Regions from separate parts of the Sphingomonas sp. SAFR-052 genome, predicted to be linked through region 2. Evidence: predicted binding sites of a transcription regulator. Region 2 holds the regulator's gene; each other region holds the start of a gene.

Region 1 (9,731 bases), 170 kb from region 2:
GGAAGCCGGTGCGGCGGTCATCGACCAGCCCGACCGCGCCCGATGCGCGCGCGGCGACGACGGGAACGCCTGCTGCCATCGCCTCCAGCGTGACGTTGCCGAACGTCTCGGTGATCGAGGGGTTGAAGAACACGTCCATCGACGCGACGGCACGGCCGAGATCGTCGCCCGCCTGAAAACCGGCGAACACCGCGTGCGGCACCCGTTCGGCGAACCAGTCGCGTGCCGGGCCTTCGCCGATGACGAGGATGCGATGCTTGACGCCGCGCCGCTGCAATTCGGTGGCGACGTCGGAAAAAATGTCGAGGCCCTTTTCCAGCACCAGCCGGCCGAGAAAGCTGACCGCGACCTCGTCATCGCCGATGCCGATCGAGCGGCGCCAGTCGAGATCGCGCATCGCCGGGTTGAAGCGCCGGTGGTCGACGCCGCGCGACCAGATGCCGATCGGACTGGTCACGCCCCAGTCGCGCAGCAGTTCGGCCATGCCGCGGCCGGGCACCATCACCTGATCGGCGCGGTTGTAGAAACGCTTCGACAGGAACAGCGCCAGTGGTTCGAGAAAGCCGATGCCGTAATATTGCGGGTAGGTTTCGAAGCGGGTGTGGAGCGAGGCGAGCGTCGCAGTCCCCCGGTTCCGGCCCCAGCTGAGCGCGCGGTGACCGAGAATGTCGGGGGCGGAGACATGGACGACATTGGGCCGGAACGCTTCGAGATCGGCACGGGTCTTTGCGGTCAGTCCGCGGGCGAGCTTATATTCGCCGCGTCCGCCGGGCAGGCCATAGGCCGGCACGCTGACCAGATCGCCGGTCGGCGGGAAGGCCGGATCGGCAACGGTCGGCGAATAGACGCGCAGCGCGACGTCACGGTCGAGCAGATGCCTGGCAAGGCGGTTCAGCGCCTGGTTCGCGCCGTCGCGGACATAGTTGTAGTTTCCGCTGAACATCGCCACGCGGAGTTGGGAAGCCTTCATCGCCGCGCCATAGCGCGGGTGCGTCCCGTACGCCACCGGAACGCATTACGACCACCGACGGTTGACCGTGCCGGCAACAGGAGTGGGCGAATGAGCGACAGCTACAAGAAGGGCGCAAAGGTTTCGTGGTCGTGGGGCAACGGCACCGCCGAGGGCAAGGTCGAGGAACGATTTGAGAAGCGGGTCCAGCGCACGATCAAGGGCAGCAAGATCACCAAGAACGGGACGAAGGAAAACCCGGCGTACCTGATCGAGCAGGAGGACGGGACCAAGGTGCTGAAGCGCGGGAGCGAATTGGACTGACTCCGTCGATATCCTCCCCGTCACGGGGAGGGGTACCAGCCGCAGGCTGGTGGAGGGGGGTGTCCACGGACGGAACCGTTGCGATCTGGGACGCCCCCCTCCACCACCGCTTCGCGGCGGTCCCCCTCCCCGTGCCGGGGAGGATTTTATTCCCCTTTCGTTCTTGCTCTGCTAGAGCGCTGGCATGGCAAAACCCCAGAAGCGCTATGTCTGTCAGCAATGCGGATCGGTCTCGTCGAAATGGGCGGGACAATGTGCCGATTGCGGCGACTGGAACACGCTGGTCGAGGATGCCGGGGCGGTCGTGACGCCGTTTTCGGCGCGGCACAATCTGCAAAGCGGCGGGCGGCCGATCCTGTTGTCGGGGCTGGATACCGATATCGCCCTGCCCGAGCGGCTGACGACGGGGATCGCCGAACTAGACCGCGCGCTGGGCGGCGGGTTCGTCGAGGGGTCGGCGACGCTGATCGGCGGCGATCCCGGTATCGGCAAGTCCACCCTGTTGTTGCAGGCGGCAGCGAAGCTCGCACTGGCGGGCAAAAGCGTCGCCTATGTATCTGGAGAAGAAGCAGCAGATCAGGTGCGGTTGCGCGCGCGGCGGCTCGGCCTCGGCACCGCGCCAGTGCAGTTGGCGGCGGCGACGTCGGTCCGCGACATTTTGACGACGTTCGGCGGATCGGCGGCGCCCGACCTGCTCATCATCGATTCGATCCAGACGATGCACAGCGACCTGATCGAAGGGGCGCCGGGCACGGTCAGCCAGGTGCGCGCATCGTCGGGCGAACTGATCCGTTTCGCCAAGGAACGCGGCACGGCGGTGGTGCTGGTCGGGCATGTGACCAAGGACGGATCGATCGCCGGCCCGCGCGTGCTGGAACATATGGTCGATACGGTGCTGGCGTTCGAGGGCGAGCGCAGCCACCAATATCGCATCCTGCGCGCGGTGAAGAACCGCTTCGGCGGCACCGACGAAATCGGCGTCTTCGCAATGGAAAGCGAGGGATTGTCCGAGATTTCAAATCCTTCTTCGCTGTTCCTGACCAGTCGTGACGAGAATGTCACCGGCACCGTCGTGTTCCCGGCGCTGGAGGGCACGCGGCCGGTGCTGGTCGAGGTACAGGCGTTGACGGTGCGGCTGGCGTCGGGCGCGACGCCCCGGCGTGCGGTGGTGGGCTGGGACTCCGGGCGGCTGGCGATGATCCTTGCCGTGCTGGAGGCGCGGTGCGGTTTGGCGTTCGCGACTGCCGAAGTCTATCTCAACATCGCCGGCGGGTACCGGGTGACCGATCCGGCGGCGGACCTCGCGGTAGCGGCGGCATTGGTATCGGCATTGTCGGAGCGACCGGTGCCGTCGGACGCGATCGTGTTCGGCGAGATCGCGCTGTCGGGCGAGGTGCGGCCGGTGGCACACGGCGCGTTGCGGCTGAAGGAAGCGGGCAAGCTGGGGTTCGGGCGGGCGTTGGTGCCATCGGCGCAGAGTGCCGAGGGGGGTGCGGTGAAGCTTTCGGGGTTCAAGGATCTGCCGCGCTTCGTGGATTATATGTTGGGGCGGTGAATCCTCCCGGCCTGCGGGGAGGGCCAGCGAAGCTGGTGGAGGGGGATGTCGGCATACGGAACCGCTGCGTTGCGGGGCGCACCCCCTCCACCACCGCTTCGCGGCGGTCCCCCTCCCCGCGGAGCGGGGAGGATTTGGTGGCCGCTCGTGGATATATGTTGGGGCGGTAAATCCTCCCCGCTCGCGGGGAGGGGGACCAGCGAAGCTGGTGGAGGGGGGTGTCCGCATTCGGAGCGGTTGCATGACGTGGCGCTCCCCCTCCACCATGCTGCGCATGGTCCCCCTTCCCCGTGCCGGGGAGGATCTTAGGCGCTCCTCTCACCACCGATGACCCGCTCGACAATTAGCACGCCTCCCGGCATAGCCGCTGCATGGGTCTGACCTCGCTCGACATTGCCGTGCTGCTCACCGTCGGCGGGGCGGCGGTGCTGGGGTTTTTGCGCGGGTTCGTGACCGAGGTGCTGTCGCTCGGCGCATGGGTGCTGGTCGTGCTGGCGCTGAAGCTGTTCCACACGCCGGTCGCCGCCGCGCTGGTCGGGCCGACCGGTACCGCCGGGGGTGCCGCCACCCTCGCCTTCGCATTGATCGCGGGTCTCGGCTATTTCGCCGGGCGGCTGGTCGCCAATGCGATCGGCGCGCGGACGCGGGCGTCGGTGCTGGGGCCGGTCGACCGGGCGTTGGGGTTCGGCTTCGGCGCGCTGAAGGGACTGATCCTGACCAGCCTCGCCTTTCTGTTGTTGCTGCTGGCGGCGGACTTCATCGGCGGGGGGCCGACGCGGCGGCCGCTGTGGATCAAGGACGCGCGGACCTATCCGCTGCTCAACGCCACCAGCGCCAGCGTGGTCGACTTCATCGACCGGCGGCGGCGTGGCGAGCCGGTGTTCGGCGAATAATCGCTGCGATCGACTCGCCAGCGTCACGATCGCGCCCTACATCCGGTCACGTGACCGCCAATCTGTACAACACCGAAATTCTCCGCCTCGCCGCCGAGACCGCGCAGGCCGTCCGCCTGAGCGACCCCCATGCCAGCGTCGAGAAGCGATCGCCGATCTGCGGCAGTCGGGTGACCGTTGATATTACGCTGGGCGAGGATGGCCGAGTGGCAGCGGTCGGCATGCTGGTGCGGGCCTGTGCGCTCGGACAGGCATCGTCGGCGCTGCTGGCGCGCGAGATCGTCGGGCGGAATGCGGCGGAACTGGCCGCGGCGCGCGATGCGCTGACCGCTTGGTTGGCGGGCGAAGGCGACGCGCCCGACTGGCCGGGTTTGACGCTGTTCGAACCGGCCCGGCCGCATAGCGCGCGCCATGCCTCGATCCGGCTGGCGTTCGAAGCGGCGGCCGAGGCGGCGGCGATCGCCGGGCAGCGGGCTGCCGCCTGATGGAGCATGGCACCGCGTCGCTGTTGCACGATTTCGCGCCGCTCTTGGGTGCGGCGCTGATCTTCGTTCTGATCTTCCGCAAATTGGGACTGGGTGCGACGCTCGGCTATCTGGTCGCGGGGTCGGTGGTCGGGCCGCAGGTGCTGGGGCTGGTCGGCAATGCCGAGTCCAAGCTGGCCATCGCCGAACTGGGCATCACGCTGCTGCTGTTCCTCGTCGGGTTGGAACTCAGCCCGTCGCGGCTGTGGAAGATGAAGCGTGACATCTTCGGCCTCGGGCTGATGCAGGTCGTGTTGTGCGGCGTCGCGATCACCGGCGTGGTGTGGCTGGCGACGCATTTCAGCTGGGCGGCGGCGCTGGCGCTGGGCCTCCCGCTGGCGCTGTCGTCGACGGCGCAGGTGCTGCCGATGCTGCAATCGGCGGGGCGGATGAAAACGCCGTTCGGCGAGCGAGCATTCGCGATCCTGCTGTTCCAGGATCTGTCGATCGTGCCGCTCATCACCATCGTTGCCGCGCTGTCGCGCAATCCGGCCGATGCCGGCGGGCCGCCGGGGTGGCAATTGGGGCTGTGGACGATCGGTGCGGTCGCCGGGTTGATCCTTGCCGGGCGGTTCCTCCTCAGGCCGATGTTCCGGCTGATCGGCAATATGGGCGAGCGCGAGATGTTCGTGTTCGCCGGGCTGTTCACCGTGATCGCGAGCGCCGCGGTGATGCAGGCGCTGGGGCTGTCGACCGCGCTGGGCGCGTTCATCGCCGGGGTGATGCTGGCCGACAGCCCGTATCGCCACGAACTGGAGGCCGATGTCGAGCCGTTCCGGTCGATCCTGCTCGGGCTGTTCTTCCTCGCGGTCGGAATGATGCTCGACCTCGGCGCGATCGTCGAGCGGCCGGTGTTCGTGGTCGGCATGGCGCTGGCGCTGATCGCGACCAAGGGGCTGGTAATCTTCGGCCTCGGGCGGCTGTTCGGGATGCCGTGGCGCGGGGCGCTGGCGCTCGGACTGTTGCTGAGCCAGGGCGGCGAGTTCGGCTTCGTGCTGTTCGCGCAGGCGCAGAACGCGTTGCTGATCGCGCCGGAAGCGGCGAGCGTGTTCGGCGCGATCGTCACCCTGTCGATGGCGACCACCCCGTTCCTGATGATGGCGACGCGCAAATTCCGGGCCGAGCCGGAAAAGCGCGAGGGTGGCACGCCCGAGGGGCCGCGGCACGACGGGGCAAGCGCGGTGGTGGTCGGCTATGGCCGGTTCGGGCAGACGGTGGCGCAGATGCTGCTGGCGCAGGGGATCAGCGTCACCGTGATCGATCGCGATGTCGAGATGATCGAGATCGCCGGCAGTTTTGGGATGAAGGTCTATTATGGCGACGGCACGCGTATCGACCTGCTGCGGCTGGCGGGGGCGCAGGACGCCGAACTGCTGCTATTCTGTATCGACGGCGATCCGCTGGACGGCGACGCGATCGCCGCGATCCACCAGGCATTTCCGACGCCGGGCATCTTCGTGCGGGCGTTCGACCGGCGGGCGGTGGTCAGGCTGGCGGGTGCTCCGGTCGAGGGCGTGTTCCGCGAGGTGCTCGATTCGGCAGTGACAATGGCGCGTGCGGCGATGGTATGCGTCGGCGTCGATGACGGCGAGATCGACCGGACCGAGGACCTGTATCGCAAGACCGATGCGAAGCGGCTGATGCAGCAGTCCGAAACCGGCGACCTGCGGCAGGGGCGCGAGATGATCTTCACCCACGCCCGCGTCAGCGCCGCGCCGGGCACTGTCGCCGACGAGGCGGGATAGCGCGCTGGCTCCTGCGTTCCATCGCGCTTAACGTCGCAGCAACCTCGCCGGGTTATGGTGGCGGCGAAGGTGGAAGGGGCGGCGGATGATCGACAATTTCTCGCTGGGGCTGACCCATTTCCTGATGCTACTGGCGGTGTGGCGGTTGTTGCGGCGCGACGATCTGGACCGCGAGGGCGAGCCGGCCAAGGTGCAAGTGCGGCGGAGTCGGCGTCCGGGTGCGTGACCTAGTCTTCGTTGCATTTCTTTGCGCGTTGTTCGCTGCCGGGTTGCGGCGGCCGTTCGTGTTCGTGCTCGGCTATGTCTATATCGACATCGTATCGCCGCAGCGGCTGACCTATATCCTGCTGAATTCGGTGCCGATTTCGCTGATCGCGGCGGGATTGTCAGTCGCGGCGTGGGTGATGGTCGACGACAAGCGCGACACGCGGATCGCACCCCGCCAGCTGCTGATGCTGTCGCTGCTCTGCTATTGCCTGTGGACGACGAAGACCGCCGATTTTCCGGTCGACGCGCAATCCAAATGGGAATGGGTGTGGAAGGCACTGGCGTTCGCGATCTTCCTGCCGCTGACGCTGCGCACCCGGCTGCGCATCGAATCGCTGTTGCTGTTCATGGTGCTGTCGGCAGCGTCGATTATCATCGTCGGCGGGATCAAGACACTGGTATCGGGCGGCGGCTATGGCGAGCTGAACCTGATGGTGTCGAACAATGCCGGGCTGTACGAAGGATCGACGATCTCGACCGTCGCCATCGCGATCATCCCGCTGATCCTGTGGTTCAGCCGGTTCGGCACGGTGTTCGCGCCCGACTGGCGGGTGCGCACCTTCTGTTATGCGCTGGTATTCTCGTGCCTACTGATTCCGGTCGGTACGTCGACGCGGACCGGGCTGCTGTGCATCGGGCTGCTCGGCCTGCTAAGTTTGCGCGACGTCAAGCGGCGGCTGACCTATCTCGCGCTGGCCGGGGCGGCGGGGATGCTGGCGCTGCCCTTCCTACCCTCCGCCTTCACCCAGCGGATGGAGACAATCGGCACCTATCAGGCCGACGCATCGGCTTCGACGCGGCTGGCGGTGTGGGCGTGGACGCTCGATTACGTGCAGCAGAACCCGTTCGGCGGCGGCTTCAACGCATTCCTCCAGAACCGCATCCGCTATGAAAAGGTCGCGGTGGTCGGCGAGGCGGGCAACCGCACCGTCGAGCGCAGTCTCGAGGTCGACAAGGCGCGCGCCTACCACTCCGCCTATTTCGAGATGCTGGGCGAACAGGGCTGGCCGGGGCTGATGCTGTGGCTGGCGATCAATCTGGGCGGGCTGTTGCGGATGGAGGTGCTGCGGCGGCGCTATGCGAAGGCGGATGCGGAGGAGGCATGGGTCGTGCCGCTCGCCGCCGCGCTCCAGAACGGGCACATCGTCTATCTGTTCGGCGCGAACTTCATCGCCATCGCTTTTCAACCTTTCGTCTTCATGCTGATCGGCGCGCAGATCGGCCTCGACACCTATCTGGCGCGCAAACGAACCGAGGCGGCGTGGCGACCGCTGCAGCGGCGCAAGGCGGGGACGATCGCGGCATGAACGAGTTGAAGGCGCTGACCGGTGCGCGCGGCGTCGCGGCATGGTGGGTGGTGTTGTTCCACCTGCGCGGATCGATGGGCGCGCTGCATCCCGCGATCGAATCGGCGATCGCCAAGGGGTATCTGGCGGTCGATTTCTTCTTCCTGCTATCGGGGTTCGTGATCTGGCTGTCATGGGGACAGCGGTTCCGCGAGCGTGGGTTCACCGAAGCCTTGCGGTTCTTGTGGAAACGGATGGCGCGCATTTGGCCGCTGCATTTGTTCGTACTCGGTTGCGCGGTGGTGCTGGCGATCGTGCTGGCGGCCAGCGGGCGCAACATCGATCGCTTCCCCTTCGCCGAACTGCCGCTGCACATCGTGCTGCTGCAAAGCTGGGGCTTGATCGAGCCGCTGGCGTGGAACGACCCGGCCTGGTCGATTTCGGCGGAATCGGCGGCATATCTGCTGTTCCCGCTGCTGGCAGTGACGATCGACTGGCGGCGCGTGCCGAGTTGGGCGCTGGTCACGGTGATCGCGGTGCTGTTGTTCGGATTGCTGCCCTTTGCCGGGCAGGACGGGCTGGGTGCCGATCTCCGACGCTTCGCGGTGGCGCGGTGCGTGATCCAGTTCGCGGCGGGCACCGCGATCGGTGCGCTATGGGTACGCTGGCGGCAGCGCGATGCGATTGCCGGTGGTGCGGTGCTGCTGGCGGGGGCGTTGGTCGTAGGATGGGGGTTGCGGCTGCTGCCCGAGCCTTATGCGCTGCCGCCGGCGCTGGCGTGTCTGTTACTAGCATGCGGCATCCTGTCGAACCGGCGGGCCAATCCGCTGGAATGGTGGCCGATCCACCGGCTGGGCGAGATCAGCTATGCAACCTATCTCGGCCATTTTCTGCTGTGGTTCGTGTTCAAGCTGGCGTTCGTCGCCGATGCGGCGGTGGCACCGGTCTGGGTGCTGGGGCTGTATCTGGTCGCGGTGATCGTGTCGTCCGAGCTGCTGTACCGCGTGGTGGAGCGACCAGCGCAGGGATGGGTCAATCGGTTGTGGGATCGGCGGCGGGTGGCGGTGGAGGTTTGAGACGGAGATTCTACACGCCTTCTTCGTTCGTTCCCGTTCATAATGGTGGGGCCCAGAAACGCAGAAATTATTGCACGGAATCCATCGTGTATCGGTTCTAGTCTGCGCGAGACCTACTCGAAAGTCCCGATCAGAGCCTCATTGCGTACCCCCGCGCAGGCGGGGGTCCAGGGTCCCAAGCGCAAGCCGTTGTTTTGCTTGGCTCTGGACCCCCGCCTGCGCGGGGGTACGGCAAATATGCGGCGAAGCGGGCGACTTTCGTAGAGGCACCGCCTTCCGGGTAATGACGAAAGTCGAAGGGCCCGGCGGAGGTTGCTCCGCCCCGCCCCGCTTACGCCTCGGCCAGTTCGCTCTCGATCGCCTCGATCATCGCCTTCGAAAAGGCGGGGATGTCGTCGGGCTTGCGGCTGGTGATGAGGTTGCCGTCGATCACGACCTGTTCGTCGACCACTTCGGCGCCGGCGTTTTCGAGGTCGGTGCGCACCGACGGCCAGCTGGTCACGCGGCGACCGTCGACGACGTCGGCCTCGACCAGCAGCCAGGGGGCGTGGCAGATGGCGGCGACGATCTTGTCATCGTCCATGAATTCGCTGACGATCTCGACCGCGCGTTCCTCCATGCGCATCTTGTCGGGATTGCCGACGCCGCCGGGCAGCAGCAGCGCGTCGAACTGCTCGGTATCAACATCGTCGAGCGTCAGGTCGGGCGTGATCGTGCGCGCCTTTTCACTGTCGTTGACGACGCCCTGGATCGGATCGGTCTTTATCGACGCGAGCGTCACCTGCGCCCCGGCGTCGAGCAGCGCCTGACGCGGATCGAACAGTTCGGATTCCTCGAACCCGTCGGCGGCGAGGATCAGCACGCGGGCATTGGCGAGGTCGGCCATCGGTAATCTCCTGTTACGGTCCGGCCCTAACCGGCTGGCATCGGCTGGGTTCCGGAACGAAGCGACGAGCCGAACATTGATCGGGTCACCTGCAGGGAAAGCCCGATGGAACCAGCCGAAGACGACCTGCCCTGCCCCGCCGGCTGCACCTTTTCCGATTGTGAGGCGGCGGGCATCACCCGCAAGAAGCTGACGCGCGGCTGGGGCTATTATGACGCGGATGGCG
Region 2 (9,731 bases):
GGCGATGCCGACCGGCACCGATTGCGTGCTGGTGCAGGAGGAAGCGACCCGCGATGGCGACCGTCTGCAATTGTCCGGCGAAGGCCCGGTCCGCGGCGGCAATGTCCGCCGCGCCGGTCTCGATTTCCGCGAGGGCGAACTGCTGATTGCCGCCGGTGAGCGCATCACCCCGGCCCGCGCCGCGCTGGCGGCGATTGCCGGCCACGGCACGCTAGAGGTCGGCCGCCGTGTCCGCGTCGCCATCGCCGCGACCGGCGACGAACTGGTCCCGGCCGGGCAAGCGATCCGCGACGACCAACTGCCTGAAACCAACGGGTTGATGCTCGCCGGGCTGCTTGGCGACCTGCCGGTCGATCGCATCGATCTCGGCATCCTGCCCGACCGGATGGACGCGCTGATCGATGCCTTTACCGGGGTCGATTGCGACCTGCTGGTCACCACCGGCGGCGCCTCGGTCGGCGATCACGATCTGGTCCGCCCTGCGCTGGCGGCGGCGGGTGGAACGCTCGATTTCTGGCGGATCGCGCTCCGCCCGGGCAAGCCGATGCTCGCGGGAACGCTGCGCGACGCCGCCGTGCTCGGCCTGCCTGGCAATCCCGTCTCGTCCTACATTACCGCCTTGCTGTTCGTCCGCCCGTTGGTCGCACGCCTTGCCGGCGCGACCGATCCGCTGCCCCGCACCGTTCGCGCGACACTCGCCCATCCGCTACCGGCCAACGGACCACGACAGGACTATCTGCGCGCGACTCTGGTCGACGGACAGGCATCGACCGCCGCCATCCAGGACAGCTCGATGTTGCGGACGCTGGCGCGTTCTGACTGCCTGATCGTCCGTCCGCCGCACGCCCCGGCGGCCGATACGGGCGACTCGGCGGAAATCCTGCAACTCGCTTGACGGCAAGCAAATCGTTTCCTATTGGTTCCACGTCTGTTCCGACGGAGGACCCCATGCTGACCCGTAAGCAGCACGAGCTGATCTGCTTCATCGACGACCGGTTGCGCGCGACCGGCGTATCGCCTTCGTTCGAGGAGATGAAGGAAGCGCTCGATCTCAAGTCCAAGTCGGGCGTCCACCGCCTGATCTCGGCGCTGGAGGAACGCGAATTCATCCGCCGCCTGCCCAACCGCGCCCGCGCGCTAGAAGTGTTGCGGATGCCCGAGCGGCCGGTTGCGAAGAAGGCACCGGCGAAACCTGCCGCGGCCCCGCGCCCTATGCCCCAGCCGGCGAACGACGTCATCGAACTGCCGCTGCACGGCCGCATCGCCGCCGGTGTTCCGATCGAGGCGATCGAGGGACAGGCGACGCTCCCCGTCCCCGCGGCATTGCTCGGTGCCGGCGATCACTATGCGCTCGAAGTCGCCGGGGATTCGATGGTCGAGGCAGGCATTCTCGATGGCGACTATGCGCTGGTCCGCCGGACCGAGACCGCCCGCGACGGTGAGATCGTCGTGGCACTGATCGAGGATAGCGAGGCGACGCTAAAATATTTCCGTCGCGAAGGGGCGATGATCCGCCTCGACCCTGCCAACCGCAGCTACAACCCGCAACGCTATCGCCCCGAACAGGTCCGCGTACAGGGCAAGCTCGCCGGCCTTCTCCGCCGCTACTGATCCGAGTCTATCTCCCGGCGGAAGACGGACGGAGCGGCAGATCGGCGAAATGGTAAGGGTGAACGCAATCCGCAAACGGCATCATAGGCTATGACGCCATCCGCCCGATCCGTTCGTCCTGAGTAGCCATTGAGCTTGTCGAAATGGCGTATCGAAGGACCGTCTGTGGCGGATGCCTCGATACAAGTCTTCGACATCGCCCAGCGCCACTCAGCAGGCACGGCTCTAACTGCTGTCCTTATGCTCTAAAAACCAATCGCAACTCCGCATAGCCTGCGTGCGAGCGTGAATTCAGTGAACTTCGGCGCCCCGCCCGGCTTTTCCAACCGGGCGGGGCATTGCCATTACTTCCCGTTCCCCGGCGCCCACGGCGTCCGTATCGCCTTGTAATAGCTCGCCGGATGCGGCGGCGGTGTCACCCCGCCCGGAATCGGACGGCCCGACACCTCGGCAAAGTATGCGATGCACGCATCACGCCACCACTGCGCCTCCTGCCGCTGGATCGCCAGGAACTGGCTGACCTCGGCAAAGCGCTGGGCATCGACCTGTCCCTGCATCGCTGCCCATTGCGCCTGCATCACCGCGACCTCGGCCACGCCCCGGTCGTAATGTGCGACCAGTTCCTCCCACAACGTCCGCCCCGACGCCATCCGCCGGTCCCACGACACATGATGGAACCATAGCAGCAGGTTCTCGGGCACCGCTTTGGGGTCGCTGAACTTTTTGGCCAGCACCGGCGCATATTGTGCAGCCGCATTGCTGCCCGACGGCGTCCGATCGAACCCGATGCCGTTCCGGTCCGCCTTGTGGAAATAGACCGGGTTCCAGTCCTCGCGCGCCAGATCGTCGACCCACGGCCCCGGCCCGTAATGATGTCCGGTCGCGAACAGGTGATTGAGCCCCAGCGGCATCATGTAATCGACGACCGCCTCGTGCGATCGCATCATCATCGCCACGATCGGTTCCGCCGCTGCCTGCCCCCACGTCATCGCTGCCCAGTCGTGCGCGATCTCCCGGGCGTCGCCATCGGGGTTCCACGCCAGCCGCCCGAACGCATACCAGTTCGCCTGATCGAACTGTGATCCCGACCAGTTGCGGTCGGTGCCGATGTTTGACACCCCCGCCATTCCGGTCAGCGCACCGGGACGTACCGGCGTGTCGAGCACATCGGCGACGGTCGTGCCCTTGCGCGGGCGATAGGTATCGCTGCGCAACACCTCCTGCCACATCGTGCCGAGATAGACGAGGTGCGTGGCGAACCCCATATATTCCTTGGTGATCTGCACTTCCATCATCAGCGGCGTGTGCGGCATCGCCCCGAACAGTGGGTGGAACGGCTCGCGCGGCTGGAAATCGATCGGCCCGTTTTTGACCTGCACGATCACATTGTCGGCGAACTTTCCGTCGAGCGGTTCGAACTCGCTATAGGCCTGCCGCACCCGATCCTCGGGCTTTTCGTTGGCATAGACGAACGCCCGCCACATCACGATCCCGCCGTGCGGCTTGACGGCACGGGCCAGCATGTTCGCGCCATCGGCATGGCTGCGCTTGTAATCGCCCGGCCCCGGCTGCCCTTCCGAATTGGCCTTGACCAGGAACCCGCCGAAATCGGGAATGCGGGCATAGATTTCGTCGGCCTTCGCCTTCCACCACGCCGCGACCTGCGGGTCGAGCGGGTCGGCGGTCTTCAGCCCCCCGATCTCGATTGGCGCCGAAAACCGCGCCGACACATAGACCTTGATGCCCCATGGGCGGAAGATGCTGGCCAGCTTCTCGATCTTGCCGAGGAATTCGGGCTTCAGGATATCGGCGCTGGCATTGACGTTGTTCAGCACCGTGCCGTTGATCCCGACCGACGCATTGGCGCGCGCATAATCGGTGTAGCGCGGGTCCGAAAACCCCGGCAGCTTCTGCCAATCCCACAACGACCGCCCAGCATAGCCCCGCTCGACATAGCGATCCAGATTGTCCCAATGGTTGAGCATCCGCATCCCAACCCGCGGCCGATCCCTAACCGACACCCCGGCAAGACTGCCCGAGGTCTGCGCGATTCGCAGCAGCCGGAACGCCCCGTACAACACGCCGATCGGACTGTTCCCGGCGACGACAGTCGCCCGCTTGCCATCGATCGTGACCGACCGCAGCACGAACCCTTCGCGACCCAGCCCCTGCAACGGCAGCCGCAGCGCCGCGATCCGCGCCGACGCCGCCGTTCCGATCACGATCGCGCCATCGGTTACCGGGCCGGCGGCAACAGTCCGACCGGTCAGGCCCGACAGCCCGCGCTCCAGTTCGGCCGCGGCTAGGTCGATCGTCGGATCGCGCTCGTCGCGCACCACCGCGACGGCACGCTCGGCGATTGCCCCTGCCTGCGGCGCCGGCAACGGCCGGTACCGCAGCCACAGATCATAGCCATCCTCGGCCCGCGCCGGCGCGGCCCATAGCGCGCCGACCAGTGTGATCCATCCCAACCATTTCAGCATCCGGCATCCTCTTTCCGTCCCGTCTGACCGACAGCGTTGACACAGGCATATCATGCCGACCATGGTAGCGCTACCACGTCCAAGAGCGTGGAATCGGAGAGTGTATGACCCTGAATCCCCCCGATCGCGCGGGTGCATCCACAGTAGCGGCCAGCTCGTTGCCGCCGATCGCCAAGCCTGCGGGGCGGGTACGCTGGATCGTCTGCGCGATGCTCTTCTTCGCGGTGGTCCTCTCATACGTCGACCGGCTGGTGCTGGCGGTACTCAAGCCCGACCTCGCGCAACAATATGGCTGGTCCGAGACCGGCTATGCCGACCTCGCCTTCTATTTTCAGCTTGCCTACGGCATCGCCTATGTCGTCGCCGGGCGGATCGTCGACCGGATCGGGGCGAAGGCCGGCTATGCGCTGGCGATGATCGTCTGGACGGTTGGCCATGTCCTGCACACGGCCTTCACCTCGACCAGCGGCATGATCCTTGCTCGCATGCCGCTGGCCGCGGGCGAGGCCGGCACCTTCCCTGCCGCGATCGCCGCGACGAACGAATGGTTTCCTAGGCGGGAGCGGGCGTTTGCGATTGGGATATTCAACGCGGGGTCGAATGTCGGGGCGTTGCTGACGCCGTTGCTGGTGCCATTTATCGTTGTGACACTGGACCTTGGCTGGCGAGCGGCGTTCTTCGTCACCGGCGCGCTGTCGGTCGTGTGGTTGGCGGCGTGGTTCGCATTCTACCGCCGTCCGCGCGAAAAAGCGTCGCTGTCGGCGGAGGAACTGGCGTGGATCGAGGCCGATCCGGTCGAGCCGCAGCGCCACGTCCCCTGGGCGCGGATGTTCCGCATCCGCCAGACCTGGGCCTATATCGCCGGACGGTTCCTGATCGACCCGATCTGGTGGACCTTCCTGTTCTGGCTGCCGGACTTCTTCTCCAAGTCGTTCAACCTGTCGATGAAGGAATTCGGGCCGCCGCTGATCGCCGTCTATCTGCTCGCCGATGTCGGGTCGGTGGCGGGCGGATGGCTGAGCACCCGGCTGATCGGGCGCGGCATGTCGATCGGACGCGGGCGCAAGACGGCGATGGTCTGCGCCGCGCTGTGCGCCGTGCCGATCGCTGGCGCGACCTATGCACCGAGCATGTGGGTCGCGGTCGGGCTGATCGGGCTCGCCTGTGCCGGGCATCAGGGCTTCTCCGCCAATCTCTATGCGCTGCCCGGCGACCTGTTTCCGCGTTGGATGGCGGGATCGGTCGTCGGCATCGGCGGCCTGGCCGGGGCGGTCGGCGGCATGCTGATGGCGAAGTTTGCCGGCGCGATCCTCGAAACCGTCGGCAGCTACCAGCCGATCTTCATCGTCGCCGCCTGCGCCTATCTGCTCGCGGTCGCGGTCATTCACCTGATCGTACCCGACTACACCCCCGTCGATGGAAAGGCCGTCGCATGACCATGATCGATCGTCGCAGCATGCTCGCGGGCAGCGCCGCGCTCCTTGCCGCCACCACGGCCCGCGCCGCCGACGCCCCCGCCGATACGCTGAAGGCCGCCGCCGCCAGCAAGGGCCGCCGGTTCGGTTCGGCCTTCGCCTGGAGCCCGCTGGGCGCCGATGCCGGATCCTTCGCCAACCCGGCCTATGCCGCGCTGCTTAAGCGCGACTGCGATGTGCTGGTCCCCGAAAACCAGATGAAGTGGCAGGCGATCCGCCCGTCCGCCGACCGGTTCGATTTCAGCCGCTTCGATCCGATGGTCGAATGGGCCACGGCGAACGGCTTCGCGCTGCGTGGTCACACGCTGCTCTGGGCCTATTCGAAATGGTTTCCGGCATGGCTCAACACCTATGATTTCGGCCAGCGCCCGGCGACCGAAGCGGCCCGCATCCTCGACACGCATATCGACACCGTCACCAAGCGCTATAGCCGCAAGATCGACAGCTATGACGTCGTCAACGAGGCGGTCGATCCCGATACGGGGGGCTTGCGCGAAACGTCGCTGTCGCGGGCGATGGGCGGCACCGCGACCGTGCTCGACCATGCCTTCCGCACCGCGCGTGCCGCCGCGCCGCATGCCGAGCTGGTCTATAACGACTATATGAGTTGGGAGGACGGCAATGCGAAGCACCGTGCGGGCGTGCTGTCGCTGCTGGAGGAATTCCGCCGTCGCGGCACGCCGGTCGATACGCTGGGCGTGCAATCGCATATCGGGCTGTTCAAGCCGACGACCGATGCCGGCGCGGTCGCGAAGCGGCTGGAACCCGAATGGCGCGCGTTCCTCGACCGGGTGACCAGCATGGGGTACCGGCTGATCGTCACCGAGTTCGATGTGCGCGACAAAGGGTTGCCGGCGGCCATTGCCCCCCGCGACAAGGGCGTCGCGGATTTTGCGCGCGCGTATCTGGATATCATGCTGTCCTACCCACAGCTCGGCGACGCCCTCGCCTGGGGGATGAGCGACCGGTATAGCTGGCTGCGCGGGTTCGAGCCGCGCACCGACGGGGTCATCGCGCGCGGCTGTCCCTATGATGAGGATTTCAAGGCGAAGCCGCTGCGGGCTGCGATGCTGGCGGCATTGGCGGGTGGCGTACCGCGGGCAATTCCGGGGCAGTAAGGGGGCGGTGCGAGCGATCGTTCGTTGATCGCGGTCCTGTAAGCGATCGATCTTCGGTGAACTACACCCATCCGGCCAAGGTGGGTTGAGCGGTGGGTAGGATCGGCGCGGGCCTAACGCTTCGTCGCGGGCCGCCCTACCCCCGACCTCCCTTACTCAGGGAAGGAAAGACAACCGCCCTATGCGAGCCACTGTTTGCTTGGCTCCGGCCGCCGCCTTCGCGGGACCTCCGCGAAATTCCACTGCCTTTTCTGGACCCTTGCGTACCCCCGCGAAGGCGGGGGTCCAGAGCCAAGCAAAACAAAGGCTTGCGGACATCGCCCTGGGTCCCCGCCTTCGCGGGGACACGGTACGTCCGACTTTAGCGAAGGTCCCGCCTTCGCGAGGGTACGGATGAATTTGCGTAGGCGGAGACCTACCGTAGCGTTGCCAGATATATCCGCAACAGGACCGGAGCGCCGAAGGCACCCCGGTCCTTCCTCAATAATCCCGGCTGTAGCGTACCGAGGCGTTCGATCCGCCGAACGATCCGGTCTGCGACAACACGCTGAGCGTCCGGGTCAGGGCGATCTGGATCTGCGTGGCGGTGAAGCCGCGGGCGTCGGTGATGATCTCGATATATATGTCGTCGGTCAAATATTTGCCCGCCGCCAGCGAGGTACCACGGCCGGTGGCCTCGTCGCCGCCCAGCACGCGCAGCCGGTCGAAGCCGGTCGCCGAGCGGAGCTTGCCGAGCGGGTTGAGCCCGCCCCCGCCCGAGCCGCGCAGCGAGTTGAGCGCAGCGGCCAGCTGGATCGCCTCGGTCGCCGACAGGTTGGTGACCGAGCTGCCGAACAACAGCCGCGACAACACCTCGTCCTGCGCCAGCGCCGGGGTCGAGTTGAACGCAATCTGCGGTGCCTGTGCGGTGCCAGTGACGTTGATCGAGGCGGTGATGCCCTCGGCGGTCGTGGTGGCGGCGATGTCGATGACGGGGTTGGTGTAATTCTCCCCTTCGAAGCGGATGATGCCGCGTTCGACCTCGAACCGCTTGCCGGCGAAGGAATAGGTGCCGCGGACCAGTTGCAGCTGGCCGTTGATCGTCGGCGCGGCGGAGGTGCCGCCGATGCGCAGATCGGCCTCCCATTCCGATTCCAGCCCCATGCCCGACACATAGAGCCGGTTGTCGGCACGGACGCGCAGCGCGAGGCGGAACAGCCCGGCCGATGCCGCCTGCTGCTGCGGGCGGGTAGCGGCCGGACGATTGGCGTCGCTCTTGCGCCGGACGCCGGTCAGTTCGGGGACTTCGGCAGCACCCTGGCGGATGATCTGATAACGCGCCTCGGGAATGGTGAGGTCGCCCAAGATCAGACCGCCATCGGCACCGTTCTGGATGCGGATGTCGCCGGTCGCCGATGCGCCGAGCGCGTCGCTGCGCGCCAGTTGCGCGTCACGAAGCTGGGCGCGGATGTCGATCGGGAAGCCGCTGTTCGAGGCGAGGCCGACGGTCCCCTGTGCGGCGATCGTGCCGTCGCCAGCGCGCGCGCGCAACTGGGTCAGTTCGAACCGATCGTTGGTGAAGCGGCCGTTGATGCCGAGATTGGTCAGCCGGGTGCCCAGCGTCTCATTTTCGTAGGTCAGGTTGTTGGCCCGGACCACGCCGGTGAGTTGCGGCGCCTGTACCCGGCCGCCAAAGTCGGCGGCGATGCCGATCGGTCCGCTCAACTGCTGATCGGCGAGCCCTGCGAAGGAGAACAGCACGCCCGCCGGGCCATTGTAGCGGATGCCGCCCGACAGCGGTGCCGCCAGCATGCGCGTGACCCACGAACCGCTGCCCGGCGGGAGCGGCCGCAGGTTGGCGACCATCCGGCCGACCGTGGTCGTGCCGCGCCGGATCAGCGCCCGCCCGCTGCCGCCCTCGGGCCGCAGGTCGCCCGCGAACACGATGTCGACCGGTTCGGAGACCGAGGCGAGGCTGGTCCGCTGGAAATTGCGGATCGTCAGCCGGGCATCGGCGCGCGGGAAGCTCTGATCGGCGGCCTGCGCGAAATCGAGGCTGCCGGTCGCGGTGCCGCCGATGCCGGTGCCGGGCATGAAGGCATTGATGATGCTCAGGTCGAGCCGGTCGAGCCGCGTCTGGATCGACATGCCGTTGCCATAGACGCCGGCAGCGCGGATCGACCCCTGCGCGAAATCGATGCGCGTCGGGTAGAGGCGATAGCCGCCCGGTGCCGACACGATCCGCGCCGGATTGACCGTCTTGAACGGGATCGAATTGGCGACCCCCTGCAACGCGACCAGATAGTCGTTCGGACGCAGGCGCGCATTGGCGGCGACACGGAACGGGACGCCCGACGATCCCTCGGCGAACAACTGCGCCGTGCCGTTGCCGCCGCGATAATTGACCTTGGCGCGGCTGCGTTCGAGCAGGAAGTCGCCCATCGACAGGTTCGCGACCTGCGCATCGGCGACGATTTCAGGCTGATCATACAACACGGCGGTGGCGGTGACGATCGCGCGGCCGATGCGAATGCCCATGTTGCCGGGGATCGCGGCGTTCGATGCCTGTGCATTCACATCGGCGCGCTGGTAGCGGCCCTGTGCCGACAGGCGGGCGATACCGGCAATGCCCGATCCGGCGAAGTTGATGCGGCCGGCGAACGGCCCAGCATTCGTCGCCTCGACCCGGCCATCGATATTGACGCCGGCAAAGGTCGCGGAGCGGATATCGGCGACGAGCCGCGGTGCGGTCGACACCAGCACATCGGCGCGGAACGGGCCGTAGTCGGTACCGCCGGTCGCTTGGATCGCATAGCGATCGCCCTGCCCGCGCACCCGCGCCTCGAGGTTGACGAGACCGACGCCGACACCCGGCCGCGCCGCACGCAGCAGCACCTGCGGGGCGGCGACCGATCCGGTCACCCGTGCCGACAGCGGGCCATATTGCGTCGAATAGGCATCGGCATTGACCAGCAGCGGCCCGGCCGGGTCGTAGCGCCCCGAGCCATTGGTGATGCGGAACTGCGGTGCGTTCATCCGCAGGTTGGAGAAGGTGATGATCCCAT
Region 3 (9,731 bases), on a different contig from region 2:
CGGCCGTGAAAGTGGCGGTAGGTCGCCATGATGCTGTCGACGTCCATACCGTCGGAGAAGATCAACAGCTTCGACCGCGGATCGACGCCGCGTTCCCGCCACCAGCGCAGGATCTGCTCGCCGCCCTCGATCGGCGGCATGCTGTCGGGGCGGAAGCCGGTCCAGTCGGCCAGCCAGTCGGGCGCGTCGCGCAGGAAGGCGGTGGTGCCATAGGCATCGGGCAGCGCGATCAGCAGGTTGCCGCCATAATGCCGCCGCCACTCCGCCAGCACCCGGTACGGCGCGGAGGCGATGCCTGCGTCGTCCCCGGCCAGCGCCGCCTCGACCATCGGCAGTTCGTGGGCGTTGGTGCCGATCGCCTCGACCCCCGCCTGCATCGCCAGCAGCACGTTGGACGTGCCGACGAACCGATCGCCCAGCCCCTCCTGCAACGCCTCGACACACCAGCGCTGCCACAGGAAACCATGCCGACGCCGCGTGCCGAAATCGGACAGGACCAGGTCGGGCAGCGCCCGCAGCCGCTCGACCTTGTCCCACAGCCGTGCCTTTGCCCTCGCATAGGTGACGTCGAGTGCGAACCGGCCGTGATCGCGCAGCGCCGCCCGTGCGCGCAATTCGTTGACGATGGTCAGCGCCGGAATTTCCCATAACGAGGTTTCCGCCCATGGCCCTTCGAAGTGCAGCTCATACTGCCCGTCGCGCACCGACAGGTCGTAGTCGGGCAGGCGAAACCGGCCGAGCCAGTCGATGAAGCCGGGCGAGAACATGCGCCGCACGCCGTAGAAACTGTTGCCGGCCAGCCAGATCAGTTCCTGCTTGCTGAACCCTACCGTCCGTGCATGGTCGAGCTGAGCGCGCAGTTCGCCCTCGTCGATCACCTCGGCCAGCCGCACCGACTTGCTGCGATTGATGACCGCAAAGGTCGCGCGGACGTCCGGATGCACCTCGCGGATCATCTGCACCATCAGCAGCTTGTAGAAATCGGTGTCGAGCAGGCTGCGCACCACCGGGTCCAGCCGCCAGCCATGGTTCCACACGCGGGTCGCGATATCGGTCACCACCATCGATCGGCCTTTCGGAACCTGGATATCTGCGGGTCGAAATCCGCCCCTGGCTCCGGTCGCCCGCAGCGTAACGTGACCGGCGGATCCTGTATCGACGGGGACTGAGGCATCTTCCCTCCGCCTTAGCTTTATGTTTTTGGGATATGCAATTGGCCAGATACGGGAGGTTGGAGATGGCCGACGTGATCGTCGTGGTGGATACGCAGGCGGACTTCATCCTGGCCGACGGTGCGCTACCGGTTGCGGGGGCGGAGGCGATCGTCGAACCGCTGACCGATTGGCTGAACGCGCGCACCGCCGACGACACTGCCGCGATCGTCTTTACGTTCGACACCCATTTCGCCGACACCTATCCGATGAGTGCCGAGGCCGAACTGTTCCCGATCCACTGCGTCAAAGGAAGTGCGGGTTGGCGCAACCTGATCGATCCGCTGTCGATGCCCCCCGCCATCCCGTGCCGGACGGTCGAAAAAGGGGTGTTCGACATGTGGGCGGAGGACGGGCTGGTTCTCCACGATCCGCGCGGGATCGCCGCGCCGATCGACCGCGAGGCCTTCTTCGCCGATCTGCGCCACAGCGGCGTTTCGCGCGCGATCGTGGTGGGCGTCGCCGCCGATTATTGCGTCCGCTGGGCGGTCGACGGCCTGATCGCGCGCGGCTTTACGGTTACCGTACCGGCGGCGCTGACCCGCGGGATCATCCGTTCGATCGAACAGGTCGTCGCAGAGGATTTTGAGAGTCAGGTGGCTGTCCTGTAATTGTGCAATCCCAAGTCGAGCATGTTCAATCACTTGGTAACGGGCCATAGCGCATGATATACCAAAAGCGCTCCACCGCCGAACGGCTGTGGGAACAAGGGTGGATGGATGACGCATATTCTTGTCGCTGACGACCATCCGATGTGCGCCACCGCGCTCGGCATGGCGGCGCGCGCCGTCGATCCGTCGGTGACCAAGGATTGCGTGACGACCCTGGCCGAAGCGGAAAGTCTCGTTCGGCAACAGGCATATGACCTGGTCCTGCTCGACCTGATGCTGCCCGACGTACAGGGTTTTGCCGGCTTGGCGCTGTTGCGCGCGGTACGGCCGTCGGCAACGATCGCGATCGTGTCGGGACGTGAGGAACCGGCGGTAGTCGCCCAGGCCCGCGCGCTCGGTGCGCAGGGTTTCATCCCGAAATCCTCGTCGATCGACGAGATGATGGAGGCGATCCGCAATCTGCTTGCCGGCAACTCGTGGGTCCCGGCCGGGTTGGAGGACGTGCCGCAGGCTGATCCGCGCGTCGATCTGGCCGAACGGATGGGCACGTTGTCGATCGCGCAGCTGCGCGTGCTGCGCGCCATCGCCAACGGGCATCAGAACAAGCAGATAGCGTACGACCTGCAACTGGCCGAGCCGACCGTCAAATCGCATCTGTCGGCGATCTTCCGCAAACTGGGCGTCAACAACCGGACGCAAGCGGTGCTGGCGCTACAGGCGTTCGACGCCTAGCGCCCGTCGTTCGGCACCGCTGCCGATCAGACCGGTTCGGCCATCGCTCGTTGCGCCGCGTCGATCACCGCCGTTGCGCAACGTTCGATCTCGTCCAGCGCGGCGGGATCGATCGGCGCCTCGTCCGGCGCATCCTCGATCACCTGCAATGCCGCAATCAGGTCGATCGCCCCCATGCTGGCCGCAGCCCCGCGCAGCGCATGGGCTTCCCGCCGCGCCAGATTGAGCCGGTCGTGCGCCACTAACGTGCGCAGACGGGCCGGTATCCGTGCCGCGTCCTGGATCAGCAGCGACAGCAGCGTGTCGCGCTGTGCGGGCCCGAGCGCGTCGGTCAGCGACTGCACCCGGTTCGCGTCGATGGCCCCCGCCCCCGGCCTGGGTACCGCCGGGCGGTCGAGGGGCATTGCCGTTTGATCGAGTACGGCGCGTAGATGGGGTACGTCGACCGGTTTGGTCAGGATGCCGTTCATCCCCGCCCCAAGGACCTCGGCGCGGCGTTCGGCGGAGAGATCGGCGGTCAGCGCATAGATCGGCACGCTCGCCCCCGCCCCGCTCCATGCCCGGATCGCGCGGGTCGCGGCGATGCCGTCCATTACCGGCATCTGCACGTCCATCAACACCAGATCGACCGGGTTGCCCGTTGCCGCCGTGACATATTCGACCGCCCGCGCCCCGTTTTCGACCGCGACGACCTCATGGCCCAGTCGCCGGACGATCTCGGCGATCAGATAGCGGTTGGTGTCGTTATCCTCGGCGACGAGGACGCTGGAGACGTTCCCGCGCTCGCCGGCCCGGATTGCGTGTGGTCCAGCCATAGGCGTATCCACCGTCAGCGCCATGCGTCCGGCAACCGGGAGCGGCAGATAGAACCAGAAACGCGAGCCGGCGCCGGGGCGGCTGACGACGCCGATGTTGCCTCCCATCGACTCGACCAGCATCCGGCTAATGCTGAGCCCCAGCCCGGTGCCGCCATAGCTGCGCGTGGTCGAAGCATCGGCTTGCACGAACGGTTCGAAGATCGCGTCCAGCCGGTCGTCGCGGATGCCGACCCCGGTATCGGCGACCTCGAACCGCCAGCAATCGCCGGTATCGCGTGTCGCAGTGATGTTGACCGATCCGGCACGGGTGAATTTGACGGCATTGCCGACGAGATTGGTCAACACGCGCTGCAAACGGGCCGGATCGCCGATCACCCGCCCCTCGGGCACGTCGAAATCGAGCGAGACCATATGGCGCTCCGCCTCGGCTGCGAACATGCCGGTGACCATCGCCAGCAGCTTGCAGGGTTCGAACACGATCGCCTCGGGTTCGCTATGCCCCCCTTCCAGCTTCGAAAAGGTCAGCACGTCGTCGACGATGTCCGACAGCGTCCGCCCCGCCTGTTCAAGCGAGTCGAGATGCCGCATCCGCTCGGTCCGGTCGGGGGTATCGCGCAGCAATTGTGCTGCAGCGAGGATCGAGGTCAGCGGCGTGCGGATTTCGTGGCTGATCGTCGCGGTGAACGTGGCCTTTGCCGCCAGCGCGCGTTCGGCGTCCTCTCGTGCTGCGCGCAGGTCGCTCATCGCCGCGACCTGATCGGTGGTATCCTGCAGCACGCCGAACAGGCCGACCACCTCCGCCCCCTGCCCCCGCTCCGCCTGACCGCGCGACGCGACCCAGCGGATCGTGCCATCGCGCCGGACCAGCCGCGCGTCGAAGGCGAACGACCCGCCGGTCGCAATCGCCCGCTCGATCTGGGCACGGACCATTGCCCGGTCGTCGGGATGGTAGAAGTCGATCGCGGCGTCGAGCGACGGTTCCTCGCCCGGAGGCAGGCCGTGGATACGGAAAATTTCGGGCGACCACAGGTTGCGCCGGTCCATCAGGTTTAGCCGCCAATGGCCCAGCCGTGCCGCGCTCTCGGCCATGGCCAGCAACCGCTGCTGCTCCTCCAGCTGGGTGATCGACTCGATCGCCTTGCTCTCGGCCGCACGGCGCAGACCGATGTCACGGATCGACCCGATCATCTCGCAATTATAGCGGTTGTCGCCGATCAGGCGGAATGCCCCTTCCAACCAGACATAATGGCCGTCGCGATGCTGCATCCGATAGCGGAAGACGGTGCTTTCTCCGCCAGGGACCAGGGCATAGGTCTGTCGGCGTACGCGGTTGCGGTCATCAGGATGGATCGATGCATAGGGGGTGCGCCCGATCATCTCCTCAGGCGTGTATCCCAGCAGGCGCATCGATGCCGGCGACGCGTAGCGACGGACGCCGTCGCGACCGATCCGCACGATAAGGTCGGTCGAATAGTCGGTCATCATCCGCAGCTGTCGTTCGTTGTCGCGGATCTCGTTGAGCGCGAGCGATTGTTCGTAGAGCAGCGACGCGACCGGAAAGCTGGTCAGCGCGATGACGGCAATGAAGAGTTGCAAGAATAGGGTCTGGTCAGCGATCGTGTCGAAGGCACCGACGATCGGCCCGACGCCGTTCAGCGTGGCAACCGTGGCAATGGCCGCAATGATGAGCGTCGACAGCGACACGCCGACGAACCGGGAAAAGAGCGCCGCGAACACACCACACGGCAGCAGCAGGAACAGCGAGGGATTGCGTCCGGCAAAGAACACCAGCGCGGCCGTCGCCGTCGATACCGCGACCGGCACGATCAGCTTGGCGGAAAGCGTCTCCAGTTCTTCCGCCAATGCGCGTCGCGTTACCTTGAGTGCGGGCAACAGCACGATCAGGCCCATTGCGCCCGATGCGAACCATTGGACGGCATGGTAGGCGATGATGCCGCCATGCCAGAACCAGCTGAACGCCATGGCCAGCAGCGTGCTGAGCGTCGCACCGAACAGCGCTGTTCCGATCGTCAGTCCGTACCCACGCAGCAATCGCGAGTCGGGGCTGATCCGCCGCAAGATGCCCGCCACCGACAGGATGACGGCAATGTCGATGACCGCATAGATAGTGACCGCGACCAGCGGAAGGCCGACCACCAGACCTGCCGTGATCAGGGTACCGAAGGTGACGCTGGTCAGGATCGGCCAGCGCCACGTCGCGTTGCGCGACAAGGTCGCAACCGCGATCGGCGTCGCCGGCCAGATCAGCAACGCCCCCTGCAACACCGGCATGATCGACAGAGCGAGGATCGTGACGACGAACAGGATCGCAGCATAGCTGAGCAGGTCGACATGGCGTCGTTCGGCAACGCGCCGTATGCCCGGCCGCGGCCAGCGGATGGCGGCCTTCGCCGGCGCATCGGACCGCGCCGATGGGTCGGGCGAACTGCTGGGCGATGGGCCGGTCATGCGCGATCATCCGTCGGGTTGCGGAGGCTGCCAATTCTGACCGATCCGCGACGCCGCGGCAATGTCGCGCGCGAACTTATTGATCCAAATCAGTGGTCACCGACGCCGATCCCGACGCGGCCCAGCGCCGTGCCAGCAACCGTCCGGCTAGTGCTGGCAGGCCGGGCCGCAAGAACAACCAGTCACGGATCGATGGCCCTCGTTCGGCGCCGATCTGCCCCTTATACCCGCTATCCCCCGCCCCCCAATCGACCTGGGTGACACCATCGCTGACCGCGCGGACGAGGTTGCGGTAATAGAGCAGTCGCCCCGGCGAGTGCCGGGCATAGTTCAGGTCATAGCTGTTGGCGATCGCATATCGATGCGTGCCGGCGTGAAGGTCGAACGAGAAGGCGGCGGGTTTGCCGTCCATCCGCAGCAGTGCGACCCGCATCATGTCGGCGAGTACCGGATCAGCCGCCGCCGCCCGCCAGAAACGCCCATGTCCGGTGAGCGTGAATTTCGCATCGCGGCCGTCGGTACGCGTGGCGAGCCAGCTTGCCGATTCGATCGCGGCCAGATCGTCGAACAATTGCGGCTGCCAATCGTCACCGCTGGCGAACGACCAGTCGGGAGCGCCTAGTGTCCTAAGGTGCTTCTCGTTGAAGCGGTTCTTGCGCAGCGTCGACCGCCGCGGCCACTCGCCCTCTGCCTGCTGCGCGGTGATGTCGAGCAGATAGCTGTCGGCGATGAAGCGCGGCAGCGCCCGCCACCCGCTCGCTTGTGCCGCGTCCAACAGTCCGGCCAGCATCGGATCGCCGTCATAGACCGGCCCCAGCCGGAAGCCGCGCATCTGCCGTCGTGCTTCGCTCAACAGCGCCGCAAAGTCTCCGGGACCGGCATCCTGCGCGACCGGTCCGCTGCGGAACGGCCAGTAGCCGCCGGGCAGCTGCGCCATGCGCAACGGTTCCGGCCCCAGCCCAATCAACGGCAGCGCCAGCATCGGCCGCCCGCCGCGTTCGACCAGCAGCGTTCGCGCCGTGCCGCCATAGGCGGCGATTGCCGCCGCATACCATTGGCGACGCAGGAACCGGTGGGTCGGCACTGCCGAGGCCGCGACGGTATCGATCGCGTCGGGCAGGTCGTCGCTCGTCCGGGCGATTGAAGGGGAAGCACGCAGCAACATGGGTATCATCATGCCCATAACCGGTTACGATTGGGTAGCGATCCGCGTTGCGAACCTTGCGCGACCTTGCCCGCCCTCGCCGGCCACGGCATATCGACGCGGTGGAATTCGAACCTGTCCTGTCGACCGTCGCCAAGACGATCCAGACCGCGATCGCGCCGGTCTTCCTGCTGGCGGGGATCGGGGCGATCCTGAACGTCATGGTCGGGCGGCTGGCGCGGATCGTCGACCGTGCCCGCGACCTAGAGAAGCTGCACCCATCCTCGACCGGGCCCGAGCATGAGCGGCACGTGTTCGAACTGCGGCTGCTCGACCGGCGCATCCGCGTCATCAACAACGCGGTGTTCCTTGTCGTGCTGTCGGCGGTCGCCAACTGTACGGTGGTCGCGATGCTGTTCATCGCTGAACTGCTTGACCTTGGCCTCGGCAAGGCGGTGGCGATCGCGTTCGTCCTGTCGATGGTGTTGCTGATCGGTGGGCTGGTCTGGTTCCTGTTCGAGGTGCGCATGTCGGTCCACGCGATTCGTGTCCGCGCCGAACTGCTGGAACGCGAGCGCAAGTGACCCCGCACTTCGAGCGGACCCTGTTGCAGGCGGCGGTCGCGATCACCTGCCTCGTCCCGTTGGCGGCATCGACGTTCGGCATCGTGCACGGCGCGGCGTGGCTGCAACCCGGACCAACAACCGATCTCGACAGTCATTTCCGCTATCTCTCGGGTATCTTCCTGGTGATGGGTATCGCCTTCCTGACCTGTATCCCGGCGATCGAATCGAAGACGGCGCGGTTCCGGCTACTCGGTGTGATGGTCGTCGGCGGCGGGTTGGCGCGGCTGGTGTCGCTCGGCAGCATGGGCGCGCCGTCGGCGGGGCATGTGCTGGGCCTGTGTATCGAGCTGATCGTCGTGCCGCTGCTGCTCTTGTGGCAGACCCGTATTACTCGGCGATGCGCGGTGGCCGCGACGCCATAAAGTTCCGCCCACAAATCGATTCCGGGCGATCATATTTTTCTGCGTTCCCGAAAAGTTCGCTTGCATTTCGCGAACCCGGCGGATCGCCGCGCGTCGCGACCAGGATCAGCGTTTCGGCCCTGCCGCGTGGTAAATTTGCCGGCTTGCGCATCGCCGGCTTTCCTACAATTAGTGGTGGCGAACGCGGGAGAGGCGCTACAGATAGTGTGTCGCCCGCCGGAACCTCCACTGTCGCCAATGCTTGTCAACAGCGATGGCGCGCGCGGGCGTTCCAAGGAAATCGACAGGGGCTGGCGCCCCATGCTAGAACACAAGAGGAACGGGACGATGACCTTCCAGGATAGTCAGGATGCCCAGATGAACGAACTGCAATTCGCCGATCCGGCCCCCGCCGCCCCGGCTCAGGAGCGCACCAGCCGCACCGTCGACGCGCTGCTGCACGCGGTCGAGGTCGATCATTCACGCGATGCGCTGCTGACCGATTTCGGCAAGGATACGCTCAAGGACCGCTATCTGCTGCCGGGCGAATCGTACCAGGATCTGTTCGTGCGCGTGGCGTCGGCCTATGCCGATGATGCGGCGCATGCCCAGCGGCTGTACGACTATATCTCGAAGCTGTGGTTCATGCCGGCTACCCCGGTCCTGTCGAACGGCGGCACCGGGCGCGGCCTGCCGATCAGCTGCTATCTCAACTCGGTCCCCGACAGCCTCGAAGGCATTGTCGAGACGTGGAACGAGAATGTGTGGCTGGCGTCGCGCGGCGGCGGCATCGGCACCTATTGGGGCAGCGTGCGCGGCATCGGCGAGCCGGTCGGCCTGAACGGCAAGACCAGCGGCATCATCCCGTTCGTCCGCGTCATGGATTCGCTGACCCTCGCCATTTCGCAGGGGTCGCTGCGTCGGGGGTCGGCCGCCTGCTATCTCGACATCAGCCATCCGGAGATCGAGGAGTTCCTCGAAATCCGCAAGCCCTCGGGCGACTTTAACCGCAAGGCGTTGAACCTGCACCACGGCGTGCTGATCCCCGACGCGTTCATGGAAGCGGTGCGCGACGGGGCCGAATGGGAGCTGAAGAGCCCGAAGGACGGGTCGGTCCGCGGCAAGGTCGATGCGCGTTCGCTGTTCCAGAAGCTGGTCGAGACCCGCCTCGCCACCGGCGAGCCGTACATCGTGTTCAGCGACCATGTGAACAACACGATGCCCAAGCATCATCGCGATCTGGGCCTAAAGGTCTCGACCTCGAACCTGTGCAGCGAGATCACGCTGCCGACCGGCAAGGATCATCTTGGCAACGATCGTACCGCGGTGTGCTGCCTGTCGTCGCTGAACCTCGAAACCTGGGACGAATGGAACGGCGACAAGCGGTTCATCGAGGACGTGATGCGCTTCCTCGACAATGTGCTCACCGACTATATCGAGCGTGCGCCCGACGAGATGGCCCGCGCCCGCTATTCGGCGAGCCGCGAGCGCTCGGTCGGCCTGGGCGTCATGGGCTTCCACTCGTTCCTGCAGGCGCGTGGGCTCCCGTTCGAGGGTGCGATGGCGAAGGCGTGGAATCTGAAGATTTTCCGCCACGTCAACGCGCAGGTGAACGAGGCGTCGATGCACCTCGCCAACGAGCGCGGCCCCTGCCCCGACGCCGCCGATATGGGCGTGATGGAACGGTTCAGCTGCAAGATGGCGATCGCGCCGACCGCGTCGATCAGCATCATCTGCGGTGGGACGAGCGCGTGCATCGAGCCGATCCCGGCGAACATC

Evidence for each region. Region 2 encodes LexA, which represses DNA repair genes until DNA is damaged. Its sites were predicted from a motif close to GTTCCNCNCTTGTTCT; they were not measured.
Region 1: the regulator LexA is predicted to act here: its motif matches at 1,422-1,437, upstream of radA (DNA repair protein RadA).
Region 3: the regulator LexA is predicted to act here: its motif matches at 8,279-8,294, upstream of ACTHQV_RS01930 (ribonucleoside-diphosphate reductase subunit alpha).

The regions. Positions count from the first base shown of each region.
Region 1 covers NZ_JBQCMO010000005.1:312,139-321,869, forward strand. Annotated here, with positions in the region: gene ACTHQV_RS11325 (glycosyltransferase family 4 protein) at 1-970, opposite strand, end outside; gene ACTHQV_RS11330 (DUF2945 domain-containing protein) at 1,061-1,273, shown strand; gene radA (DNA repair protein RadA) at 1,458-2,828, shown strand; gene ACTHQV_RS11340 (CvpA family protein) at 3,200-3,721, shown strand; gene ACTHQV_RS11345 (iron-sulfur cluster assembly scaffold protein) at 3,772-4,206, shown strand; gene ACTHQV_RS11350 (cation:proton antiporter domain-containing protein) at 4,206-5,990, shown strand; gene ACTHQV_RS11355 (hypothetical protein) at 6,076-6,216, shown strand; gene ACTHQV_RS11360 (DUF5935 domain-containing protein) at 6,209-7,564, shown strand; gene ACTHQV_RS11365 (acyltransferase family protein) at 7,519-8,619, shown strand; gene ACTHQV_RS11370 (type 1 glutamine amidotransferase domain-containing protein) at 8,951-9,505, opposite strand; gene ACTHQV_RS11375 (DNA topoisomerase IB) at 9,611-9,731, shown strand, end outside.
Region 2 covers NZ_JBQCMO010000005.1:147,023-156,753, forward strand. Annotated here, with positions in the region: gene ACTHQV_RS10505 (molybdopterin molybdotransferase MoeA) at 1-895, shown strand, start outside; gene lexA (transcriptional repressor LexA) at 949-1,611, shown strand; gene ACTHQV_RS10515 (alpha-glucuronidase family glycosyl hydrolase) at 1,956-4,094, opposite strand; gene ACTHQV_RS10520 (MFS transporter) at 4,304-5,530, shown strand; gene ACTHQV_RS10525 (endo-1,4-beta-xylanase) at 5,527-6,687, shown strand; gene ACTHQV_RS10530 (translocation/assembly module TamB domain-containing protein) at 7,168-9,731, opposite strand, start outside.
Region 3 covers NZ_JBQCMO010000001.1:411,121-420,851, reverse strand. Annotated here, with positions in the region: gene pncB (nicotinate phosphoribosyltransferase) at 1-1,064, opposite strand, end outside; gene ACTHQV_RS01960 (isochorismatase family protein) at 1,238-1,822, shown strand; gene ACTHQV_RS01955 (response regulator) at 1,931-2,554, shown strand; gene ACTHQV_RS01950 (PAS domain-containing protein) at 2,581-5,841, opposite strand; gene ACTHQV_RS01945 (GNAT family N-acetyltransferase) at 5,918-7,018, opposite strand; gene ACTHQV_RS01940 (DUF2721 domain-containing protein) at 7,108-7,569, shown strand; gene ACTHQV_RS01935 (DUF4345 domain-containing protein) at 7,566-7,973, shown strand; gene ACTHQV_RS01930 (ribonucleoside-diphosphate reductase subunit alpha) at 8,301-9,731, shown strand, end outside.